4 regions of the Methylobacterium sp. 391_Methyba4 genome follow, and region 3 is predicted to be linked to each of the others. Evidence: riboswitches for the same ligand, from Rfam matches in the RefSeq annotation. Region 3 holds a riboswitch; each other region holds the start of a gene.
The links. A riboswitch is a leader RNA that binds a small molecule or an ion and turns the genes downstream of it on or off. The one in region 3 is predicted to bind cobalamin.
Positions count from the first base shown of each region.

Region 1: linked by a shared signal. The riboswitch ahead of P9K36_RS05760 (TonB-dependent siderophore receptor) and the one ahead of P9K36_RS18505 (TonB-dependent receptor) in region 3 are both predicted to bind cobalamin.
Region 2: linked by a shared signal. The riboswitch ahead of P9K36_RS17745 (CbtB domain-containing protein) and the one ahead of P9K36_RS18505 (TonB-dependent receptor) in region 3 are both predicted to bind cobalamin.
Region 4: linked by a shared signal. The riboswitch ahead of P9K36_RS01615 (TonB-dependent siderophore receptor) and the one ahead of P9K36_RS18505 (TonB-dependent receptor) in region 3 are both predicted to bind cobalamin.

Region 1 covers NZ_CP121475.1:1,190,050-1,195,665, reverse strand. The annotation lists gene P9K36_RS05765 (PepSY domain-containing protein) at 1-1,385, opposite strand, end outside; gene P9K36_RS05760 (TonB-dependent siderophore receptor) at 1,379-3,562, opposite strand; cobalamin riboswitch at 3,846-4,039, opposite strand; gene P9K36_RS05755 (NUDIX domain-containing protein) at 4,146-4,613, shown strand; gene P9K36_RS05750 (RluA family pseudouridine synthase) at 4,756-5,616, shown strand, end outside.
Region 2 covers NZ_CP121475.1:3,800,262-3,805,877, reverse strand. The annotation lists gene cobN (cobaltochelatase subunit CobN) at 1-1,609, opposite strand, end outside; gene cobW (cobalamin biosynthesis protein CobW) at 1,681-2,715, opposite strand; gene P9K36_RS17755 (DUF1636 domain-containing protein) at 2,712-3,113, opposite strand; gene P9K36_RS17750 (CbtA family protein) at 3,106-3,843, opposite strand; gene P9K36_RS17745 (CbtB domain-containing protein) at 3,860-4,042, opposite strand; cobalamin riboswitch at 4,078-4,271, opposite strand; gene P9K36_RS17740 (discoidin domain-containing protein) at 4,438-5,616, shown strand, end outside.
Region 3 covers NZ_CP121475.1:3,935,993-3,941,608, reverse strand. The annotation lists gene P9K36_RS18515 (iron ABC transporter permease) at 1-649, opposite strand, end outside; gene P9K36_RS18510 (ABC transporter substrate-binding protein) at 646-1,479, opposite strand; gene P9K36_RS18505 (TonB-dependent receptor) at 1,488-3,458, opposite strand; cobalamin riboswitch at 3,577-3,786, opposite strand; gene P9K36_RS18500 (HoxN/HupN/NixA family nickel/cobalt transporter) at 3,884-4,948, opposite strand; gene P9K36_RS18495 (TonB-dependent receptor) at 5,297-5,616, opposite strand, start outside.
Region 4 covers NZ_CP121475.1:320,618-326,233, reverse strand. The annotation lists gene P9K36_RS01620 (ABC transporter ATP-binding protein) at 1-14, opposite strand, end outside; gene P9K36_RS01615 (TonB-dependent siderophore receptor) at 14-2,101, opposite strand; cobalamin riboswitch at 2,338-2,544, opposite strand; gene P9K36_RS01610 (hypothetical protein) at 3,111-3,311, opposite strand; gene P9K36_RS01605 (patatin-like phospholipase family protein) at 3,644-4,693, opposite strand; gene P9K36_RS01600 (alkyl sulfatase dimerization domain-containing protein) at 4,788-5,616, opposite strand, start outside.

The sequences.
Region 1 (5,616 bases), 2.7 Mb from region 3:
AGGTTCAGGACCCATTGGGCGGCATCGTGGAGCGAGCGGTTGCCGCTGAGCCCCGGCAGATCGAGGCGGTGCGCGGCGTCGAACAGCCAGCGGTTGATGCGGCCGGAGCGATCCAGGCGCTGGAGGATGGTCCCGTCCCGGGGATCAACGTGGAGCCACGTGGCGTCCGGATCAGCGAAGCGCAGGCGCAGCACCGGAAGCGGCCGTGGGTCGATCCCGTGCGGATACCAGTACAGGTCGTAGGCGGTCAGGGTCTCTGCCGTCCGTAATCCGCCGGGCAGGGCCGGACCGGCGGCCCGCGCGAGCGCGGCGGCATCGAGGAGCGTGCCGTCACCTGCCCTGCGGCTCCGGGCTCCCGCCGGTGTGTCGGCGACGATCCACCAGGACCCGCCGATGGCGGCGAAGCGCAGCGCGCGGGTTCCGGCCTCTGCGAAGCCCCGCAGGGCTCCGGCGTCGAGGCCGAGGGCGGCGGGCTGTCCGGCATAGGCGGCGCGGATCTCGGCGGGCGCAGCGTTCGACGAGAACCAGCGGTTCGGGTTCATCGAAATCCAGCCGCTGAGGATGAAGGTGCTGAGTCCGATTCCGCCCGCGAGGCCGAACAGGTGGTGCCAGCGTGCGAGACCGCGATAGGGCGTGACGGCCCCGCCCGCGTAGCGGCGGCGGAGGCGCAGGCGCCAGATCCCGATCGCGAGGCCGCTCAGCGCCCCGAGGGCGGCGAAGCCGGACAGCCAAAGCAGGACCGTCCGCCACAGATCGGCCCGGGCGCGCAGCGGCGTCAGGTAGATCCAGTGCGCCACGGCGCCGGCCCAGTTCCAGCCGCGCTCGAAGCGGGTCGTGTCGAGGGCGACCTCGCCGGTGACCTGAGACACGTAGAGCTCGGTCCCGGCCGCATCGTCGAGGACGACCTTCAGGAATGGCCGGAGCGGGTCGTACCGGGCCGTGACGGTCCACTGGTCCCGCTCGACCGGATCGACATGTGCGCCCGGAATCCCCTCGGCCGCGAGACGCAACGCATCCTCGGGCCTCAGCGGGCCGAGCCGCTCCCCGGTCCGCGCCGAGACCGTGGCCCGGCGCCCCTCGCGGTCGGCGATCCGGTAGACCGGTTCCGCACCGCGCATCTCCAGGGCGAAGGCCGCCGGCACGCCGGCAAGACCGCCGGCCCGCAGCGCGTCGTCGGGCGCCACCGCGACGCGCTCCCAGGCGATCGGTGCGAGTCGGTCCAGGCGCTCGGCCCCGGTGAGCGCCGGGAACGGCACGTAGAGCATCACCAGTCCGGAGCCGATCCACAGGGCGAAGAACAGCCCCGCGGCGATCCCGGCCCAGCGGTGGAACAGCAGCAGCCAGCGCCGCCCCGCCTTGCCGAGCCGCCGCGGCAGGCTCACCACGTCACCGTGTAGGCGACCTCGACCGAGCGCGGCCGCCCGAGCAGCCAGTTGGTCCCGACCCCGTTCACGGCATTGCCGCTGATCGCGTAGACCTTGTCGAACAGGTTGTAGACCCGCACGGACAGGCGCGACTCCGCCGTGACCTGATGGTCGAGGACCACGTTGACGAGGTTGTAGGCCGGGCGCCGCGCCGTATTGCCGAAGTCGCTGTAGACCTGCCCCACGTTCTGAAGCCCGACCCGCGCGGTCCAGTCGCGGTAGACGTCCCAGGTCAGCCAGAGGTTGGCCACGCGCTCGGGCACGTCGATCGGCTGATTGCCGGCGTACGAGACCGTGGCGCCGTTCACCGTCTGGTCGAACCGGTCGTACTGCGCGTGCAGCAGCGCGAGGTTGCCGTCCAGCCGCCAGCCCGGAGCAAAGCGCCAGCCCAAGGCCAGCTCGAATCCCTGCGAGGACTGGCTCCCCACCTGCGTGGACAGCGTCGGCTGGCCGGGGATTGCCGAGATCAGGTTGTCCTTGACGATCCGGTAGCCCGCGATGGTCCATTCCACGGCACCGTCGAAGGCAAGACCCTTGGCGCCGATCTCGACTTGATCGCCTGTGGCGAGCTTGAAGCCCGCCAGCGACTGGTTCAGCGTGATCAGGCTGTTCACCGGGTCGGTGGCGAAGCTGTACTGGGCGTAGAGCGCGCTGTCCGGCGTCGGGTTGTAGACGAGGCCGAACCGGTAGCCCAGCGCCCGGTAGGTCTTCTCGAACCGCGATCCCGTCTGCAGGTCCTCCCGATTCAGCGTCGGCACGTCGAGGCGCACGCCGGTGAGGAACGAGAGCTTGTCCGACAGGATCAGACGGTCCTCCGCGAAGACCGAGGCTTGGCTCGTCTGCGTGGCGTAGGCCGGACGGGCTCGCCCGTTCTGCGGGAAGAGGCCCGGATCGTAGCCGACGAGCGGCACGCTGGTGGTCTGGTCGAAGTAGAAGTTGTTGGTGTGCCGGAAGTCGATGTGGTTCACGTCGAACCCGGCCACGAACTGGTTGGGCAAGCCGAACAGGCTGCCCCGGAACGTCGCGTCGAGCCGGTCACCGACCTGCTCCTGGCTGTGGTAGATTTCCAGATAATCGCCCCGGTCCACCAGCCCGGTGCCGCGGTTGTAGGAATATTGCTCGACGTCGAGCCAGTGGCGCCGGCTTGTGAGCCGGTAGGCGGTGTTGCGGATCGTGATGTCGGCCGAGGGCGACCATTCGGTCTTGAGCTGGGTCCAGTTGTCGGCCCAGGTGATCTTCGCGTCCCGGACGTTGTAGTTGTTGAACCGGATGAGGTCCGGGATCCGTCCCTCGACGAGCGGCGTGCCCCAGTAGCGGGCGGGCTCCTGGTAGCCGAGATCGTGGCTCAGGGTGAACGCCAGATCGGCGCTCGGCCGGAACAGCAGGGCGGCCGAGACCGCGAGGTTGCGGAAATCGCCCTCCGGCCGGATCCAGCCGTCGGCGCGATTGCCGCTGACGTTGAGGCGATACGCGAAGGTGTCGCCGAACTCCGCTTGACCGATTCCGCCGCCCGAATCGAACGCAAGGCGCGCGACGCCATCCGTGCCGACAACGGCGCGGGCGGCGTTGATTGGCACGAAGACCGGCTTCTTCGGCACCACGTTGATCACGCCGCCGATGGCGCCGTCGCCGTAGAGCACCGAAGACGGGCCGCGGAGCACCTCGATCCGCTCGACGTTCCACGTGTCGAACGGGAAGGTCACCGTGTTGGCGCCGACGTAGAAGCGCGTGCCGTCGTAGAGCTGCTGGATCGAGTTCGGGCCGGCGAAGCCCCGGGATGTGAAGGCGCCGTTGCCGTTGCCGGGTGCCGCGATGGTGGTGATGCCGGTGGCGTCCTGGGTCACGGCTTCGGCGATCGTATCCTGGCCGCGCAGCCGCGCGGTCTCGCCCGACACGATGTCGAGGCTGGCCGGCGTCTCCAGCGGCGTCAAACCGAGGCGGCTCGCGGTCCGGTCCGGGGTGCGCAGATTGAGGCCGTTCGGCGCAGCGCGGTTCGGGTCTCCGCCCGCGCCGGCCACGGAGAGTTCATCCAGGGTGACGGCCTCCTGGGCGGCGGTCGGACTGGCGAGGAGCGCGAGGAGAACGCCACAGAGGGGAGCCGGCCCGCCGGAGCGGGCGCGATGGATCGAGAGAAGCATGGGGAAAGCGGTCCGTGCACGGCGCGCGCCGGCCCCTTCGTCCTATAAGCATTGTAATAACATTACAATTCCTCGACCATCCGGAAACCTGAGCCTGAACGGGTGCGCGGAGGCCTCCCGGAACAGGGATCGCAGGTCGCGAAACGGTGGAGACGGACATGGGAACGGCGTCGCGGGCGCGCTTGCTGTGGCACGTCACCGCGAACGAGGCCTCGGCGGCCGCCTCCCCTCGGGATGGACGGCGCCTCGACACCCGCCAGGACACCCCGCCCGGCGCGTTTCGCGTGTGACCACGGCTGACGGCAGGTCTCCTGGCTCGCGGGTCGCCGCCCTCGCACCGTCTTCCCGGGGTGACCCAGTGACGTGGTGGTGAAGGGCTCGCCGCTTACAGTTGCGGGGGCAGCCGCGGCTTCGGGGCGGACCCCTCATCGCGTTCCCTTTTGATCCCCGAGGGGAACCGTCGAGGAACAGCTTGGCCGTCGTGCGTCCGGGCGTCAACCGCACGTCCGGGAGTTGTCGTGGATCGACGCGGCGGCCCGCCGGTTCGTTGCGGCGCCGTCGGGAACGATTTAGCCGGTTCGGCATGACGGTCTGGCGTCCCCCTGCGGAGATCCGCGTGAAGGCCTTGGGGCTCCCCCGGCGCGGCGATAGCCTGCTGGTGGCGGAGATCCATGCGGATGACGGGCGGCTAACAGGTGTCCGGCCCCTCGGTGGCAGCGTCGCATTCGGTGAGAGGGCCGAGGACGCGCTGATCCGGGAGTTCGAAGAGGAGCTCGGCGTCACCGTCACGGTGCTCGGCGGCCCGCGCGTCGTGGAGAACATCTTCCTGCACGAGGGGCAGGTCGGGCACGAGGTGCTGTTCCTGTTCCCGGTCGCCCTGCCGCCCGGCCGGTTCGACGGACAGGAGCGCTTCGTCTTTCACGAGGATTGCGGCACCGCCTGCGTGGCGCGGTGGTGCGATCTCGACGGGCTCGACGTCCCGGGCGGGCCGGAACTCTTCCCGACCGGGCTGAAGGCCTCGCTCCGCGCGGCGTGGGACGCGGAGCCCTGACGGGCGCGATCGCGCTGCCGCCTTTGCCGCTGCGCGCGGGCGATGCTACAGCCGTGCAATCCCATCGGTCCGGACGTCCGCGACGCCGCGGCCCATGCGCCCGGACGCTCCGTCCGAAGCGGAGACGGGTGCCGGCGGAAGCATGACGACACGACCTCCCAAAAGCGGCGGGCCGAAGGGGCGCAAGCCTCAGGCCGGCAAGTTCGATGCGGGCAAGTTCAAGCCCGGCAAGTTCCAGGCCGACGGCCGTGCCCGCACGGGCCCGCGCACCAGCGCCCGCGACGCTGCAGAGCGCGCGGCCCGCAATCGCGGCGACGATGCGGGTGCGCGCGATCCCTGGGGTGCGCAGGGCGCCGCAGCCGCAGCCGCAGCCGCAGTCCCGGCCCGGCCCGCGAAGCCGCGGCGCGACGCCGCCGCGCCGCGCGGTCCGCTGGCGGCGAAGCCCGGCAGCCGGCCCGTTTCCAAGCGCTCGGAGGCCCCTGCGCCTGCCCCTGCCGCTGCCCCCGCGCCGACACCCGGTCCGACCCGCCGCGAGCAGCGCGCGGCCGCCTCCGCGACCCTCGCCTCCGGGGTGCAGACCCTGATGGTCGAGCCGGACGAGGCCGGCATGCGGATCGACCGCTTCCTCACCGCGCGTTTCCCGCTCCTGCCCTTCACCCGCGTGCAGACCATCGTCCGCAAGGGCGAACTGCGCGTCGACGGCAAGCGCGCCAAGCCGAACGACCGGCTGGAGCCGGGCATGAGCGTGCGCGTGCCGCCGCTGCGCCTCGACCAGCCCTCCGAGCGCCCGCGCAACGCCGCCCGCGAGCAGGACGATGCCGAATTCATACGGTCGCTCATCCTCTACGAGGATGCCGACATGATGATCCTCAACAAGCCCTTCGGCCTCGCGGTCCAGGGTGGTTCGGGGACGGTCCGGCACGTGGACGGCCTGCTCGCCGCCCTCACCGGCCCGGATGGCCAGAAGCCGCGCCTCGTCCACCGGCTCGACAAGGATACGGCT
Region 2 (5,616 bases), 140 kb from region 3:
CGAGATCGTGGTAGCCGGCCTTGCGATCGGGATCGCGCCCGCGGTCCGGTTGAAGGAAGACGGCGAGCCGACCGCGGTCACGGATCGCCCCATCGCCGATGCGATCCGGAGCGGCGCTCCGATCGGATGCGGTCGTGCCCGTCAGCATCCGGAACCGGAAGGCGCCGTCGACGCAGGCCGGATCCGATTCGGCCTCGCCCCAGACGGCGGTGATCGAGGCGCGGGTCTCTTCGGGAAGGGTGTTCCACCAGGCCTGGTAGGCGGGGAGGGGCACGCGGAACGCGGCCGGACCCTCCGTGAGATCCGCCATCAGCGTGCCGGCTTCCGGAAGCGCCCCCGTCGCGTAGCCCGCGGCGGCGAGGTCGGCGGCGATGGCGCGGGCGCTCTCGGGCGTGTCGAGACCGACGGCGAAACCGGCCCGGCCGCCCCGGGCCGGATAGTCGGACAGGACCAGGGCCACGCGGCGCGCCGGCCGGGGCAGGGCGGCCAGCCGCAGCCATCCCGCGGCCCGGTCTGCCAGGGCGGCAATGCCTGCGGGGTAGGGCACCGCCCGCCGCTGGGTGAAGCCGGCGACCTCCGGGCTTTCCTCCTTGAAGGAGATCGGAAAGCCCGAGAGCCGGCCGTCGAATTCCGGCAGCGCGATCTGCATGGCGAGATCGGATGCGCCGAGGCCGCGGGCCGACGCCTCCCAGGCCGCGCGCGGTGACCCTACCGTGAACGCCTGAATGACCGGGCAGCCGGCGCCGTCGAGAACGAAGTCGGTGCCGTCCTCACGCGCGGAGAACGCCGTGGCTGCGATGACGAGGTCGGGTCTGCGCGCCCGCACCGCATCGGCGACCGCCGCGGCGGCCTCGGGCTCCTTCAGGCTCGACACGACCATCGGCAGCGCCCCGATCCCGCGGGCGCGCAGCGCGGCTGAGAGTGCGACGAACGGCTCGGTGTCGCCGCCGAGCACGGCGGAGCGATAGATCAGAAGCAGGGCCAGCGGATGGGCAGGCGACGGCGCGCCGTCGAGCGGGATCGCCGTTTCAGCTGCGGCAATGGCTGTTTCGAGGGGAAGAGCGCCGCAACCCGGACACCAGGGAAAGCCGCGGGGCAGGGGCTGCGGAGGCTCGACCGCCCCCTCGGCGCCCAGCCGGATGGCCAGGGATCGCAGCATCCGCCGGAGATTGCCGGGACCGCCGGCACGGAAATAGGCGTCGAGTTCCCCGGCGAGGGCGGGATCGGTGGAGAACGGCGCGAGACGGGGGTCCGGCCGGTCGTCGCCCGGCAGGACCGCGAGCACGACGCCGTGCGCCCGCGCGGTTTCGGCGCAGCGCTCGATCCCGTAGCGCCAGTAATCCAGTCCGCCCAGGCAACGGATCACCACGACCTTGGCGTGCGCCACGACGCGTTCGACGTAGAGGTCGACCGACAGCGGATGCCGCAGCTTGGCGAGCTTCGCGAGCCGGAGACTCGGCAGACCGGGCTCTGCGGCGTGGGCCTGGCCGACCGCCGCGAGGTCGCTGTCGGTGAACGACAGCACAACCAGATCGCCGGGCTCCTGCCCGAGATCCACCGCCGCCTCACCCTCGTCGAGCGAGACGGTATCGATGCGCACGAGATGCATCGACGGCCCCTAGACCGCGGCCGCGCGCACCGGCGCGCCGCCGTCAGCCGCGCAGGCGCGCGCGGCGGCCGTCATCCCGCGAGGGCCGCAGCGACGGCGCGCTGGTCGAACCCCTTGAGGCCGATCACCACGAGGTTGCCGTCCCGGGCCTCTCCGGACTTCCACGGCCGGTCGAAATGGTGGGCCACGCGCCGGCCGACCCCCTGCACCACGAGGCGCATCGCCTTGCCCTCGACCTCGGCGAAACCCTTGATCCGCAGGACGCCCGGGATCTCGGCTGCCTTCTCGACCCGGGCCGCCAGATCGCCCGCCGTGATCGCGGGGCGGACGGGCAGCGCCACGGTCTCGAAGTCGTCGTGGTCGTGATCCTCGCCCTCGCCGTGATGCGACGGGCGGGAATCGAGATCGTCCTCGGCGGCCGCCGCGAGGCCGAGCAGCACCCGCGGGTCGATGACGCCGTTCTCGGTCTCCACCACCTTCACGGCCCGGGGCAGGTGGCTTTCCACCTCGGCACGTACCCGAGCGCGGGTCGGGGCATCGATGAGGTCGGCCTTGTTGAGGACCACGAGGTCGGCGCAGAGGAGTTGGTCCTCGAAGACCTCTTCCAGCGGATTGTCGTGATCGACCGATTGGTCCGCGGCCCGCTGGGCGGCCAGTGCCTCCGGATCGTCCGCGAAGACGCCGGCGGCGACGGCCGGGCCGTCGACCACTGCGACGACCCCGTCGACGGTGACCCGCGAGCGGATCGCCGGCCACTGGAACGCCTGAACCAACGGCTTCGGCAGCGCGAGGCCCGAGGTCTCGATCAGGATGTGCTCCGGCGGCTCGGCGCGGCCGAGGAGAGTCTCCAGCGCCGGAACGAAATCGTCCGCGACCGTGCAGCAGATGCAGCCATTCGGCAGCTCGACGATAGCTTCTTCGGTGCAGCCTTCGACCCCGCAGGCGGCGAGGAAGGACTTGTCGAAGCCGACGTCGCCGAACTCGTTGACCAGAATGGCGAGGCGGCGCCCCCTGGCGTTCTCGACCACGTGGCGGACCAATGTCGTCTTGCCGGCTCCGAGGAAGCCCGTGACGATGGTGCAGGGGATCTTGTTCACGATGGTCATTCCGCGGCCTCCAGGGTGCCGGCGGGGAGCGGGCGGGGTTCAGGGAACGGGGGGATGCGGGCGATCACGCCCTTGCGGAAGGCCTCCGGACGCTCGCGCCAGGGCACGATGCCGTCCGAGGTCGCCGCATAGGCCGCGAGTCCGGCGAGGATGGTCTCCGCCGAGGCGGCCGGATCCATGTCGCCGTAGACGTAGGTCCAGCGGTCGGCCGAGGCGACCGCCACGGTGCAGGGCCGCTTGCAGACCGACAGGCATTCCACCGCCTCGACCCGCAGGTCCGGGGTGCCGGCGCTCCGGGCCTGAAGCGCCTCCAGAAGGCGTGATCCGGCGCGCGGTCCATCCGGATCGTCGTCCGGACGGCGGCAGGTCGTGCAGACGTACAGGACGGTCTCAGGCACGGGCCGTTCCCCGTTGCGTGTCGCGGGAAAACGCCTGCCACGCCCAGCCGAGCCCCAACCCGATCAGGATCCAGAAGACGAAGCTGATCGCCAGCGACCGGGCGGCGAACTGTGCGGCCAGTGCGGCCGGAAGCTCCGACGCGCCCTCCGGTGCCTGCGGGGCGCCGACGACGTGGGGGGTTATGATCAGGACGAGGCCACCCAGGATCGTGATCAGAGCACGGCGGATCGTGATCAGGTAGAGTCCCATTCCGGTCGCCGCCGCGGTCATCACCCACCAGGCCTGCCGCGCGGCCAGCGGTGCAGCGGCGCTGCCGGGCAGTTCCGGCGGCAGGCCGAGGCCCGGCGCGAGGGCGACGCTGGCGAAGCCCGCCACCGCGAAGGCGAGACCGACCTGCGGCGTCGGCTCGCGGCCGCAGGCGAGCATCACCGCGCCGAGCAGCAGGGCGTAGCCGACGCCGCCGACGAGGGTCGCAAGACCGGTGAAGGCCATCCGCGGCAGTCCGGGGCCGGGCTGCCATTCCGGTGCCGCGTCGGGTGCGGCGTGGTCATGCCCGGCATGGGCGAGCACGATCGGAAGGGCCTTCGCGGCCTGATGCGAGGGTTCCTGCTGCTCGTAGCGCTCGGCCGCGACGATCAGCGGCGAGGTCAGCGTGAGTTCGAGGCCCGTCACAACGGCAGCCGCGAAGAAGCCGGCGGCCAGGGCCGCCGACAGAAGCCGAATGATCATCCCTGCGCCGAGGGCGTCAGTGACAGGGGAAGTTCTGGGTATGGCGGAAGTCGTGCGCCGCGTTGTGGAACGCGATCGCCGGCGAGAAACCCGCCATGAACAGCAGGCCGAGGCCCAGCATGGCCGCGAGCGCGACGGCGACCGGACGCTCCGACGAGCGGGTACCGGCGGCGACGGGGGCGAGGGTCTGAGCGATCATCGTCGAGTGTCTCCAGCCGCCCCACCGGCGGCATTGCGGGATCCTGTTGCGACGGCAGGTCTCCTGGCTCGCGGCTCGGCGCGCCCACCGCCTTCCCGGATCGCTCCGGTGGCGCTTGGCAGGCGCTCGCCGCTCACAGTTGCGGGGGCAGCCGCGGAATCGGGGCGAAGCCCCTCACCGCATTCCCTTTTCACCCCGTTGCCGGGGCACCGTCACCGGCACGTTGTAGACGCATGCCGGCGACGACACAACGGAGCGGCGCCAGATCCGTTCGGATTCCCGTGCGTCCCTTCGCGGGTGGCCGGGCTTGACGTCCGCGCCCCGATGCGGGCACCGCCGCACCGGATGCCCGGCCGGCCCGGCATGGGCGCCTCCGCTCAGTTCTCGGAGACCCGATGGCCCTCGCAGACGATCCGAGCCCGGTCCTCGTCGATCTCGCCACCGGCCGCGCCCCCCGGATCGTACAGGACGAAGGCACCGCCTGGCTCGAGATCGATCTGGACGGTCGCTTTCCGATCCGCGCGGTCGCGCTGCGACCCGTACAGGATGCTGTCGCGCCCGAGGTCGGCGATGTGGCCGTCGAGGTCTCGCAGGACGGCGTCACGTGGTCCGCGCCCGACATCGTCGGCTGGACCGCCAAGCCGGGCGCCCTCGTGGCCGCCATCGGAGCCGACGAGCTGGTCTGGGCGCGTCTCGTGCGGATCGCGGTGCCGGATCCGGCGCTCGTCGCAGGCGTCGACATCCGCGCCGATGAAGCCGCCATCGACCTCATCGCCCTGCGGGCGCTCCTCGGGCTCGACATCACGCTCCTGAACGAGAAGCCCGACGCTAACGTCTACGTCACCTACAATCTCGAAGCCGCGCCTGGCCGGGCAAGCCGCAACCTCGTCGGCCTGTCGCTGTTCGAGAACGGCGCCTTCGGCAATTGCCTCGTGCAATACATCATCGCCGTCTCGATCGCGAAGGCGCTCAACCTGAAATACATCAAGGTCCCGAAGGTCGACCGCAGCAAGGTGATCTTTCTGACCGAGAGGCTGACCTGCGACGGCATCACGTTCATTCCGCCGGACGAGCCGCTTCCGCCGGACGGCTACTTCCTGTCCGGCTTGTATTTCGATCCGACGCAGTTCGAGCGGGTGACGGCGCTGCAGGGCCCGATCGACTCGCGCGCGATCGTTCAGGATGTGATCCGGCCCCTGTTCAACGGCCTGCCGCGGACATTTGCGGCCAAGCCCGACGATCAACTCCTGATCCATATCCGGTCGGGCGACATCTTCAGCACCTGGGTCGACCCGCACTATCCGCAGCCGCCCTTCGCCTTCTACCGGATGGTCATCGACCGGCTGCAGGCCGAGGGCCGCATCCGTTCCGTCAAGCTCGTCTTCGAGAACCGGCTGAACCCGGTCATTGCAGAAGTGGAAGCCTATGCGGCGCAGCGCGGCCTACCCGTGGAGATCCAGAGCGAATCGCTGATCTCCGATGTCGCCGCTCTGGTGAACGGCCGCTACCTCGTCTTCGGGCTCGGAACCTTTGGGCCGGCGATCTGCCACCTCTCGGAGCGCGTCGAGCAGGTG
Region 3 (5,616 bases):
CCATCAGCGGTAGGCACAGAAGCACGTGGTCCAGACTACGGTCGCTGAGAGAACCCATCAGCCAGAACACGATCTCCAGGGCCGCATAGGGGTTCGGCGAGAGGTTCAGTGCCAGCGCGGTCAGTGCCCCGGCCAAGCTCGACAACCCGACTCCTGCGAGTATCAGCCCGAGGGTACTGCTGCCGCGGGCGGCGAGCGCGTTCAGAAGGAGCGCGGCAATACCGGCACCGGCGATGCCGCCGAGCGGCAGGGCAAGGCTCATGGTGGCGGCGAAATCGCCGTAGAAGACGATGACGGCACCGAGCGCCGCCGCGGAGGAGATGCCGAGGATGCCGGGGTCCGCGAGCGGGTTGCGCAGGTAGCCCTGCATCGCGGCGCCGGTCAGGCCGAGGCTGAAGCCGACCAGGGCTCCGAGCAGGGCGCGTGGAACACGAAGCTCCCACAGGACCAGGGCCGGCAGCGTCGGGCGGCCGGCGACGAGGTCAGCGAAGGCGGCGGGCACGTCGAAGGGCGCGTAACCGATGGCGATGGAGGCGAGCGTCAGCGCAAGTGTGGTGAGCCCGAGGACGGCGATGACGGTTCGCCGGGCACGCGCCGTACCGAGGCGCCGGGATGCCGTGGAGTTGAGCGCGGAAATGGGGGCGTTCATGGTCCGGGCGCCCGTTCATTCGCAGCCTCGGCGAGGCGCGCCACGACCTCGGCCACCTGCGGTCCCGGACACGTCCAGAAGCGGTTCGGGATGTCGACCGTCCGGTGTGCCCGCGAGAGGGCCCTGAAGACGGGATGGTGCAGGAGCGTGTCGGCCAGGGAAGGCCAGCCCGGCGCTCCTTCATCGACGACGATCAGGTCCGGGTTCGCCAGCGCCGCTGCTTCGAGGGGCACCTGCCCCAGGCGGTCACGCCCGATCTCGGCCGAGACGTTGACGAGGCCGGCGGCGCGGATCAGCGCGTCCCCGAGCCCGCCGGGTGCCACCGTGAAGGCGTTCGGACGCATCACCAGGGCGCGTAGAGGCCGCTTGGCCGGCACGATGGCGGCAAGACGCGCATCGAGCGCCGCCACCATCGCCTCGCCCCGTTCGGGATGGCCGAGCGCCGCCGCGACCTGCCGGATCTGTGCGCGGACGCCGTCGAGGTCGGCCGGCACGCCGAGTTCGAGCACGGGGGCGCCGACGCGCTTGAGCATGCCCACCGTCGTGCGGGTGGTGAAGGCACCGGCGATGACGAGATCGGGCTTCAAGGCCACGACCTCCTCGGTGAGCCCCCGCGTCACCGGCAGCCCGACCGCCTCGGTCGCGACCGTCGACCCGCGCGAGTCGCGTGCGAGGTAGGTGACCGCCAGCACCTGGTCGCGGTCGGCCAGCCGCAGGACGAGCTCGTCGGCGCACAGGTTCATCGAGACCACCCGCACGGGTGCCGCCGCCGCGCCGATGGGTACGGCGGACATCATGGCCGCGAAGGTGATTACGAGGCGCGACGGCATCGGCGACCTCAGAACGACGTCACGCGGACGCCGCCGTAGACAGCGAGCCCCGGGCCCTGGAAGCCAGTCGGGTTCTGGTAGCGCTTGTCGAACAGGTTATCGATCCGCCCGAATACCGTCAGGGTCTCGCTCCAGGCGTAGTTGACCGACAGGTTCACTAGCGTGAAGCCGGGGGCCTTCAGGCGAGGCACGGAGAAGTCCCGGTTGCCGTCCACGAACGACCCCAGCACGATGAGCGTGCCGGTTATGGTCAGGCCCGGCATCAGGTTCCAGATCGCGGTGGCGCTGACCTTGTTGCGAGGCCGACGCAGCAGCTCCTGGTGGGCGATCTCGTCCTTCGTCACCGTGGTGGTCCAGTCGAGCCGCCCGCTCCAGAACTCGTTGAAGCGCAGGGCGACGAAGCTCTCGGTGCCGTAGGCAGTCGCCTGACCGACGTTCACGTTGGTGGAGAAGGTCGGGTAGTAGGCCGTCTGGATCAGGTTCTTGAAGTCGGTCTGATAGTAGGTCGCGCCCACGGTCATGAACCCGTCGAACAGCGGCTGCTCGAAGCCGCCGTCGAACCCGAAGCTTTCCTCCGGCCGTAGGTTCGGGTTTCCGAAGAAGCGGAAGCCCGGATAGTCCTGGTAGAGCTGGCTCAGGGTCGGCGGTTTGAAGCCGGTCCCGACGCTGCCCTTCAGGCGGGTGTCGGTGGCGGGCACGATGTAGCTCGGCGCCACCCGAAAGGTGGTCGCGCCGCCGAACTGGTCGTTCGAGTCGTGGCGGATGTTGGCGACCAGCGCGGCGCCCGCGAAGGGTGTCGTCTGAAGCTCGGCGAAGCCGGCGGTGTTGCCGTTGGACCGGTCGATGCCGGTCGTCTCGAAGCGCTCGTCCTCGCGCTGTGCCCCAAACAGGACGAGGTTGCCGGGTGAGACCTGCCAGTCGCCGCGGTAATCGAACCGGGTCCGCTCGCCGAGGTAGGTGGTGGGTGTCGGCGGCGCGAGCGGGTCGAGCGGGCCGGCGAATAGCCGGTCGAACTTCGAGTAGTTCGCCCCGAAGACGTTGTGGAAGCCGGGCACCGGGGTCCACTCGGCCTCGCCCCTCATGATCAGTTGCTGCTGGTCGTTGAGGTTCCGGTACGGCAGCGGCACGTACGGGAAGCCGCCGTCGGCCTGGTCGAGGTAGGCGCTGTCGGAGAAGCGCAGGACGTAGTTGAGGCGGAACTCGTCGGTGAGTTGCGCCCCGAGCTTGGTCGAGACCGTCTTGATGTCGGTGAAGGCGGTCCGCAACGGCACCCCGCGGGGCAGCAGCTCGAACGGGGTAATCTGGAGGGCCGATTGCCGGATGTGGCCGACCGACACCGAGTAGTCGAAGATGCCCTCCGACCCGGAGATGTTGCCGAACTGGTTGAAGGTGCCGAACGAGCCGCCTTCGACCGTCGCCGTTGCCCGAGTTGGCCCTTCGCCACGCTTGGTCACGACGGAGATGACGCCGCCGATGGCGTCGGCCCCGTAGAGGCCGCTCTGGGGCCCGCGCAGCACTTCGATCCGCGAGAGGTCGTAGGTCTGCAACTGGCTGAAGTCGAAGGCGCGGTTCGGGGTCGAGGGGTCGTTGACGTCGATGCCGTCAATCTGAACCTTCACGTGGTTCGAGTTGGTGCCGCGGATGAAGACCGAGGTCTGGCCGCCGGCGCCGCCGGTCTGCACGACGTTGAGGCCCGGCACCTGCTGCAGAGCATCCGGCACCGTCCGGCGCTGCTGCTCCTGAAGCAGGCGGTCGGTGAGCACGGTGACACTCGATCCTGTGTTGGCAATCGGCGTCGGCACGCCGGTAGCCGACACGGAGATCTCGGACAGCGAGACCGCGGCCTGCGCGCCTCCCTGAGCATCGGCGAAGGGCGCGGCGACCTGCTGCGAGCGGGCGGGAATGGAGACGAGCAGCGCGGATGCGGCGCAGGACAACGCCAGCGTGCGCCGGAGCGCGGAGGAAACGGGACTGGACACGGGACGGCCTCGGGGGACGGCTGTGGCACGTCACCGCGAACGAGGCCTCGGCGGTCGCGTCCTCCAAGGAACCACGACGCCGCGACACCTCCCAGGACACCCCGCCCGGCAAGCTCCGCGTGTGACCACGGCTGACGGCAGGTCTCCTGGCTCGCGGGTCGTCGCCCTCTCATCGTCTTCCCGGGCGAGGCCGCCCAGTGACGTGGTGATGAAGGACTCGCCGCTTACAGTTGCGGGGGCAGCCGCGGCATCGGTCGAGCCCTCACGGGCGTGACCTCACCGCGTTCCCTTTTGATCCCCGAGGGGAACCGTCACGCTCAAGCTAAGCTGCCGTGTGTCTATCCGTCAATGTATGGAAACACATTGTACAGATGTGTGGCGTCCGGGACGGATCGGTCTTTGTCCCGTCTGATACCCGGGAACGGTCAAGGAGCATCCGCCGGTCTGACCTCGATACGGTCGAATCCACCGAGGCGATAGACGAGGAACGAAAGGAGCCACGCCGCCGCGAATAGGCCCACGATGCCGAAGCCCAGCACGCCGAAATGGTCGTTGATCGCGGCGACCCGCTGCCAGAACCAGCCCTGGAGGTTGAGCTTGTCTGCCAGGAGGTTCAGCGCCTCCAACGTGCCGACCACCAGCGCGACCGCCACCGACACCAGAGTGATGGTGAGGTTGTAGAACAGCTTCCGCATGGGCTGGACGTAGGCCCAGCTGTAGGCGCCGAGCATCAGCACGCCGTCGGTTGCGTCGACCAGCGTCATCCCGGCGGTAAACAGCGCCGGGAAGACCAGGATCGTCCAGAGGTCGGTACCCTGGCTCGCCTGGGCGGCCGAGAGCCCGAAGAGGCTCACCTCCGTGGCGGTGTCGAAGCCGAGCGCGAAGAGCAGGCCCAGCGGATACATGTGCCAGGAGCGCGTCACGAGGCGGAACAGCGGCCGCAGGATCCGGGCGAGAACGCCTTGATTGGCGAGCAGCATGTCGAGGTCAGCCTCGACGTAGCGGCCGGTGCGCCGCACCTGTCGAAACGCGCGCCAGACGCCCACCAAGACCACGAGATTCACGATACCGATGAGGATCAGGAAGGCGGCCGAGACGCCGGTGCCGATCAGGCCGCCGAGTTCCCGGTAGCCTTCCGAGGCCGTGATCAGGCTGGTCGCGGCCAGCGCCACCGCGGCCGCGGCCACCACCACGACGGTGGAATGGCCGAGGGCGAACCAGAAGCCGACCGAGACCGGCCGCTGGCCGGCCTGCATCAGCTTGCGGGTGACGTTGTCGATGGCGGCGATGTGGTCGGGATCGACCGCGTGGCGCAGCCCGAAGACGTAGGCCAGCAGCGCGGTCGAGAGCAGGGCCGGCTGCCCGGCGAACAGGCTGTAGGCCCACGACCAAGCGGCGATGTTAGCCGCGATCAGGACAAGGTAGAGCAGCGTGACCCTGCTTCTGATGGAGCGAGGCCTCGCCTCTCGATTGCGACTGGGGCCGACCATCACTTCGCTTCAGATGACTGCATCACCGTCCCTGAGCCACAGGCGCGACTTGCCGACAATGGAAGGGGCCTTCAAAAGGTCGCCACCGAGGCTCCCCCTCGCTTGCACAAGACGATGCCGACGAACTCTGCCTTGGAAACCGTTCGCCGGCGATGGTCGAACGAGCGCCCTTTTTCCGGGAACACCAGGGAAAGCCTGCAACGAAAAATGGCCTGTGGTGCGCTACGCCCTGACATTCGGGAGCAAGTAGAACGAGAGTTGCACTGGCGTACGCGTCATGAACTTGGCTGATGCGCTCGCTCAAGATCTGGACGTTCGTGAAGTCGCCAGCGCCTCGAACCTTCGGCATCAGAACCGCCCGGCGATGGTGAGGCGCACGGCCGTGGGCTCGACAGGGTGAAAGACGCGGTCGATCAGCCCCTCGGCCGGCTCGCCAGGTAGGCGGGATACGTAGGCGTACGTGATCTGGTCGGACTTGCTGTTGGTCAGGTTCAGTACGTCCAACGAGACGCTGATGCCGTTCTCGAAGTTGTAGCCGACCCGGCCGTTGAGGAGCGCCGTCGGGCGCGAACGGATCGAGTTGTCCTCGATCAGCGGGCGCGGGCCGAAGTAGCGGAACCGCAACGAACCGAACCAGCCGAGGGGCTCGCCGAAGGTCACGCCCGCCG
Region 4 (5,616 bases), 3.0 Mb from region 3:
GGCTCAACCGCCATCAGAACCGCACCGTCACGGAGCCCGTGATGCGACGGGGCGAGCCCGGATAGACGCGGAATACGTTCAGTGAACTCTCATAGTAATCGGTGTCGAATATATTCTCGATGTTGAGCGCCACGCGGGCGTTGCCGAATTTGTAATAGGCCAGCGCATCGACCGCGATGAAGCCCGGCAGGGTGAAGCCGGACCCCGCCGCGTCGCCCGCCCGCTCGCCCACGCCGCGCACGCCGCCGCCGATCCCGAAGCCGCGCCACGCGCCTGCTGGCTCGTAGACCGCGAGCAGGCTGCCGGAGTGGCGGGGCACGTTGACCAGGGGGGCGCCGACCGGAAGCACGTTGTCCTTGGTAACGCGGGCATCGGCATAGACGTAGCCGGCCAGGAGCTTCAGTTCCGGCGTGATCTGTCCTTGAGCCGTCAGCTCAAAGCCCTGGCTGCGCACGGCGCCGGCCGCGAGGGAGAAGCCGGTATTCGCCGGGTCGGGCGTGAGCACGTTCTCCCGCTCCACGCGGAAGGCGGCGGCGGTGAGGAGCAAATTGCCGCCGAATAATTCGGACTTGGCGCCGACCTCGTAGCCGAGGCCGGTCTCGGGCGGCAGCGCCGTGCCGCGCGTGACGGCGGCGGCGTCGGTGCCGATATTCGGCCGGAAGCTCGTGCCGACATTGGTGTAGAAGGCGAGTTCCGGGATCGGCCGGTAGACCAGGCCCGCCCGGGGCGAGGCCGCGACCCGCGACTGGTCCACTTGGCTGCGCACCACGCGCTCGCGGAAGCTCTGCTCGAAGATGTCGAGCCGAAGGCCGATCAGCGCCCGCCATTCCGGGCTCAGGACGATCTCGTCCTGCGCATAGAGGCCGGTATTGGTGATGCGCTCGATATTGTTGCGTGGGATGGTGATCGGCGGCAGCGCCTGTCCGTAGACCGGCGAATAGATGTCGAGGGCGAAGGGGCTCGTGCGGAAGTTCGAGCGCAGATAGACCGTCCGGCTGTCGGTGCTCTCCCGGTCCATGCCGAGGAGGAGCGTGTGGCCGATGCCGCCCGTATCGAACCGCCCGATCAGGTCGGCCTGACCGACCGCCACGTCCCAGCGATAGTCGCGCACGTTGCGGTCGCGAAAGACGGTGCGGTTGTTGGCGGCGATTCCGCGGATCTCCGCCGATTCCCCTTCCAGATCGCCGGTGTTGAAGTAAGCGGCGAGCCGCATCTGCCAGTTCTCATCGAAGCGATGATCGACGCGGACCTGCAGCGAATTGTTGTTCTGGTAGGTGCTCTGACCGGGCTCGCCGAGGAACCGCGAGAGCGGCAGGAAGCCGAGCTGGCGATTGAGCGCGATCACGCCCCGGTCGAAGACGATGCGGTTCTTCACGAACTCGGTCTCGACCGTAACGCGTGTGTCCGGCGTGACCTGCCAACTCACCACTGGAGCCACGAGCAGCCGGTCGCTGTCCACGAAGTCGCGGAAGCTGCCGGCCCCCTGTGCGGCGAGATTGAAGCGATAGAGGACCGTCCCGTCCGCGTTCAGGGCACCGCCGGCATCGATGGTACCGCGGGTCAGACCGAACGAATCGACCTGATTGCCGAACTCGACGAACCGTTCGGCGGTGGGTTGCTTGGTGATGAGGTTGACGAGCCCGCCGGGATCGCTGCGTCCGAACAGGGCCGCCCCCGGTCCCTTGAGCACCTCGATGCGTTCGATGTTCTGCGCGTCGGGCGGAGGCGGGGTCCCGCGATTGAGGGGGAAACCGTTCTTGTAGATCTCCGAGGTCGTCACACCACGGATGGCGTAACTGAAGATCGAAAGCCCCCCGAAATTGTTCTGCTGGGCGACGCCGGGCAGATAGTTGAACGCCCGGTCTACGCGGGTGGCGGCGAGGTCGGTGATCGTCTCCCGCGGCGCCACGGAGACGGCCACCGGCACGTCGATCTGCGGAGTGGCTGTGCGCGTGGCGCTGACGGCCGTGCCCGCTCCGTATCCCGGCGTCGGGCCGATCAGGCCGATGGTGCCGCGCCCGGAGGCCGTCGTGCGGCCGGCACCCTCCCCGACCTGCTCGACCGAGAGTTCCTCCAACGTCACGCTCTCCTGCGCCCGCACGTCCTCGATCGGAAGCCCGGCCGAGAGGACAGCGGCGAGCGCCAGCCGCCGACCGCGATGCGGAGTCCGCGGACGACGCGCTGATGGCGCTGAAAACCGCGCAGGCTCGCCGAGAGACGGACGTTCGGAGGTCGCCACCACACACTCGCTGTTGCCGGGTGGAGGCCACGGGGATACGGGCAGCGTCGCCCACGAGACGGCGACACCGCGCGCTCCGCCGGGGCACCCCGCCCGAGGGACGTCATCGTGCCGAAGGCAGGTCTCCTGGCTCACGGGTCAAAGCGCCCGCCGGACCTTCCCAGTGCAAGCACCAGTGGTCATCGGTGGCAGGCGCTCGCCGCTCACAGTTGCGGGGGCAGCTTCGGATTCGCTCCGAAAAGCGCACCGAATTCCCGTCTTAGCTCCGGGCCGGGACCCGAAGAACCTTGGCTGGACGATATTCGCCACCGGCGCGCATCCGGTCAACGGGCCTGACAAACTTTGTAACAGTGTTACGTTACGTGTGGCGCTATGGACACAGTCCGATCCCCGATGGAATGCACCGCTCTCACGTTGCGGTGATGGACCGGATTGGGCTCGGACGACGCGGGTCCGAATGAGATCGGCGGGCCGATGGCGGCTGGATATGCGCTATGCTGAACCGAACGGACGAGCGGTCATCGACGACTTGTTTCATGCGCCGCTGGGCGCCGAGCGTCTCAGCTGAATGGAAATCCGATGGAACGCTCTTGGCATCGTGTTGCTGATTGCCGAACGCGCGGCCCGAGCTCATGACCCGGCATACGGTCCTTCGGTGACCCGCTCCATCTCAGGGCCGGCCTTGCCGTCCAGCCTTGGATCGCGGCATGCCTCATCGCCGTAGTCGCGGTGGCCCCGTGCCAAAACTTCTCCTTCGGCGCGAACCCGATACCCTGACCGGCTGGCTTTGCACCGGGCAGATGCTCTCGATCGGTTCGGTTCTAAGCCAGCCGGTCAAGTCAGTCGTGCATTTGCGGTCGCTCGATCGCCCCTACATCTTCCGCTCGCGATGGATACGCTTCTTCTTCGGAAGTGCCTTGTGACGGCCGATGGTGACCCTGGCTTCCGACACCGTCGGTCCGGCCAGCGCCTTGCCCAGTGCGGGACCAGCGGCCGTCGCGTCCGCGAACGTCGCGAAGGTCAACAGGGGTAAGGCGGCCAGCGCCGCGCGAAGAGCCCGGATCGTGTGCATAAGCGTTCACTCCTCTGTCTGTGGGCGCCGGGCCGTTTCCGGGGCCGGCCGGATGCGACGAGCGGTCTTCGGTGTGAAGGTGCTCCCCCGGAATCGAGCCGGTCCGACTGCGAAGTGCCGCGCCGATCATGCGCGTGAACCGGTGTGAAGAGGCTTGGGCAGAGACCCATTTAGTCTGACAAGATATCGTCGATCTGCGACGCGCAAGACTGATAAATGGAATACATGCTGCATCTATACCGAATAAACATAAATCATAAATCAATATATGCACCTTGATCTTTATCAAGTTCAGCAAGCTCTGTCATGCGCGACGGGGCGTTCCGGCTGCGTCAGACGCCTTCGAGCAGTCGGTCGAGGTCGAAAGACGGACGCCGGCCCAGATCCGGCCCATGATCGGTCAGGAACGTCGCGGCGCTCCGGCGTCCCTCGTCCCGAAGCATCGTCAGGAATGCCCATTCCGCATTGAGCTTCGAGGACGAGCCCAGCTCGGCGACAACGTCGCTGGCGATGCGGTGCATGCGCATGGCCGCCCATCGGGCGCACTCGGAATTGTCCGTGGGCGCGACCTGCCGCAGCAAGGCCATCATCCGCAGTTCCTTGAGCAGGACCGCGTTGAAGGAGATCTCGTTGAGCCGGTTGAGGATCTCCCGGGCCGAGGTCGGCGCTTGTCTGCGCTCGACCGGATTGACCTGCACGATGATCGTATCGCGCGACTCGCATTCGCGGACCAGGGGGGTGATCGTCGGGTTTCCGGAATAGCCTCCATCCCAGTAAGAGGCACCGTCGATCCGCACCGCCTGGAACAGGGTCGGCAGGCATGCCGAGGCGAGGAGCACGTCGGCAGTGACCTCGGCGTTGCGGAACACCCGGCCCCGGCCCGTATGAACATCCGTCGCGGTGACGAAGAGCTTGATCCGGCTCCGTGCGATACGCTCGAAATCCAGCCGCGAGTCCAGGATCTGTCTGAGCGGGTTGAAGTCGTGCGGATTGAGGTCATACGGGGAGAAGACCCGCGCCATCAGGTCCGCGGCCAGATACAGAGGCGCGGAATCGAGCGTCCAGCGGCCCAGTATCACGTCGAGCGGGCTGCGCTGCAGCGGGCTGAACCGGGCCGCGCGCGAGACGGCGTCCCAGAAGGTCTGGAGTGCCGCGCGCGCACCGGTGGCCCCGTCCCGCTCGTAGCCCTCGATGAGGACGGCCGCGTTCATGGCACCGGCCGACGTCCCGGAAATGCCGTCGATGCTCAGCCAGGGCTCCTCGAGCAGGCGATCGAGGACCCCCCATGTGAAGGCGCCGTGCGCGCCGCCGCCCTGCAGGGCCAGATCGATCAGGATCGGATCCCGCCCCCGCCTGCCCGCCGTGATCGCCTCATCCGACATGGGACCGATACCCTCATCCCGTGAGCACCTCTTCCGTCGTCCTGCCGCCATCCCGGACCGCGATCGGCTGCGGAGCAAGAGCGGCTTTCGCCGGCTACTCGGCGACCACCTCTCCGGAATCGGCCCGGTACGGGTCGGACTGCACGCGATTGGCGGCACCGCGCACCTTGGTGCCGGGCAAGATCTCGAATCGCGGGTCGAACGTCACCATCGTGGCGGCCAGCCGGCTCAGGATGCCGGCGTCGCCCTCGACCTGCGCGGTCCCGTCGGCGATCTGCGCCTCCAGGGTCTTGGCGCCGATCATCGTCTGCTCGAGATCCGACCGGTTGATGGTCAGGGTGAGATCGGGCTTCTCGGCCTGGAACCCCGCGATGTTGGTCAGCGTCGCGTTTTCCAATTCGACGATGAACCGCTCGCCGTTGTCCGGCGTGATCAGGTTGATGGTGAAGCGCATCCCCTCCGCCTTGCGGCTGTCCATGCGGATGCCGAGAAAGTTCAGGAAGAGCTCGGTCGGCATCGCCCGCACCACGTCGGGGCTGCTCGAACTGGCCGTCGCGCCTTCCGGAATGCCGGAGCGCAGCTCGTAGGCGCCAGCCAGGAAGCAGTTGCGCAGGCCGGGATTCTCCTGCTGGTAGCCGATCTGCTCGAAGATGTCGGCGAGGAGGTCCTTGGCGGCCTGGTTCTGCGGCTCGGCCTGGACGAGCTTGTTCACGATCTCCTGGGCCAGCAGATACTGGCCCGCGTCGTGCAGCCGCTTTCCCCGGGCGAGGATCGTCTCCGCACCGCCCATCATGTCGACGTAGAGGGGGGCGCTCTCCGACGGGGCGAGCGGAATCAGCGTCGCCGGGTTGCAATCCCAGAATCCGAGATAGCGCTGGATCACGCCCCGGCTGTTGTGCTCCGGCGACCCGTGATAGCCGCGA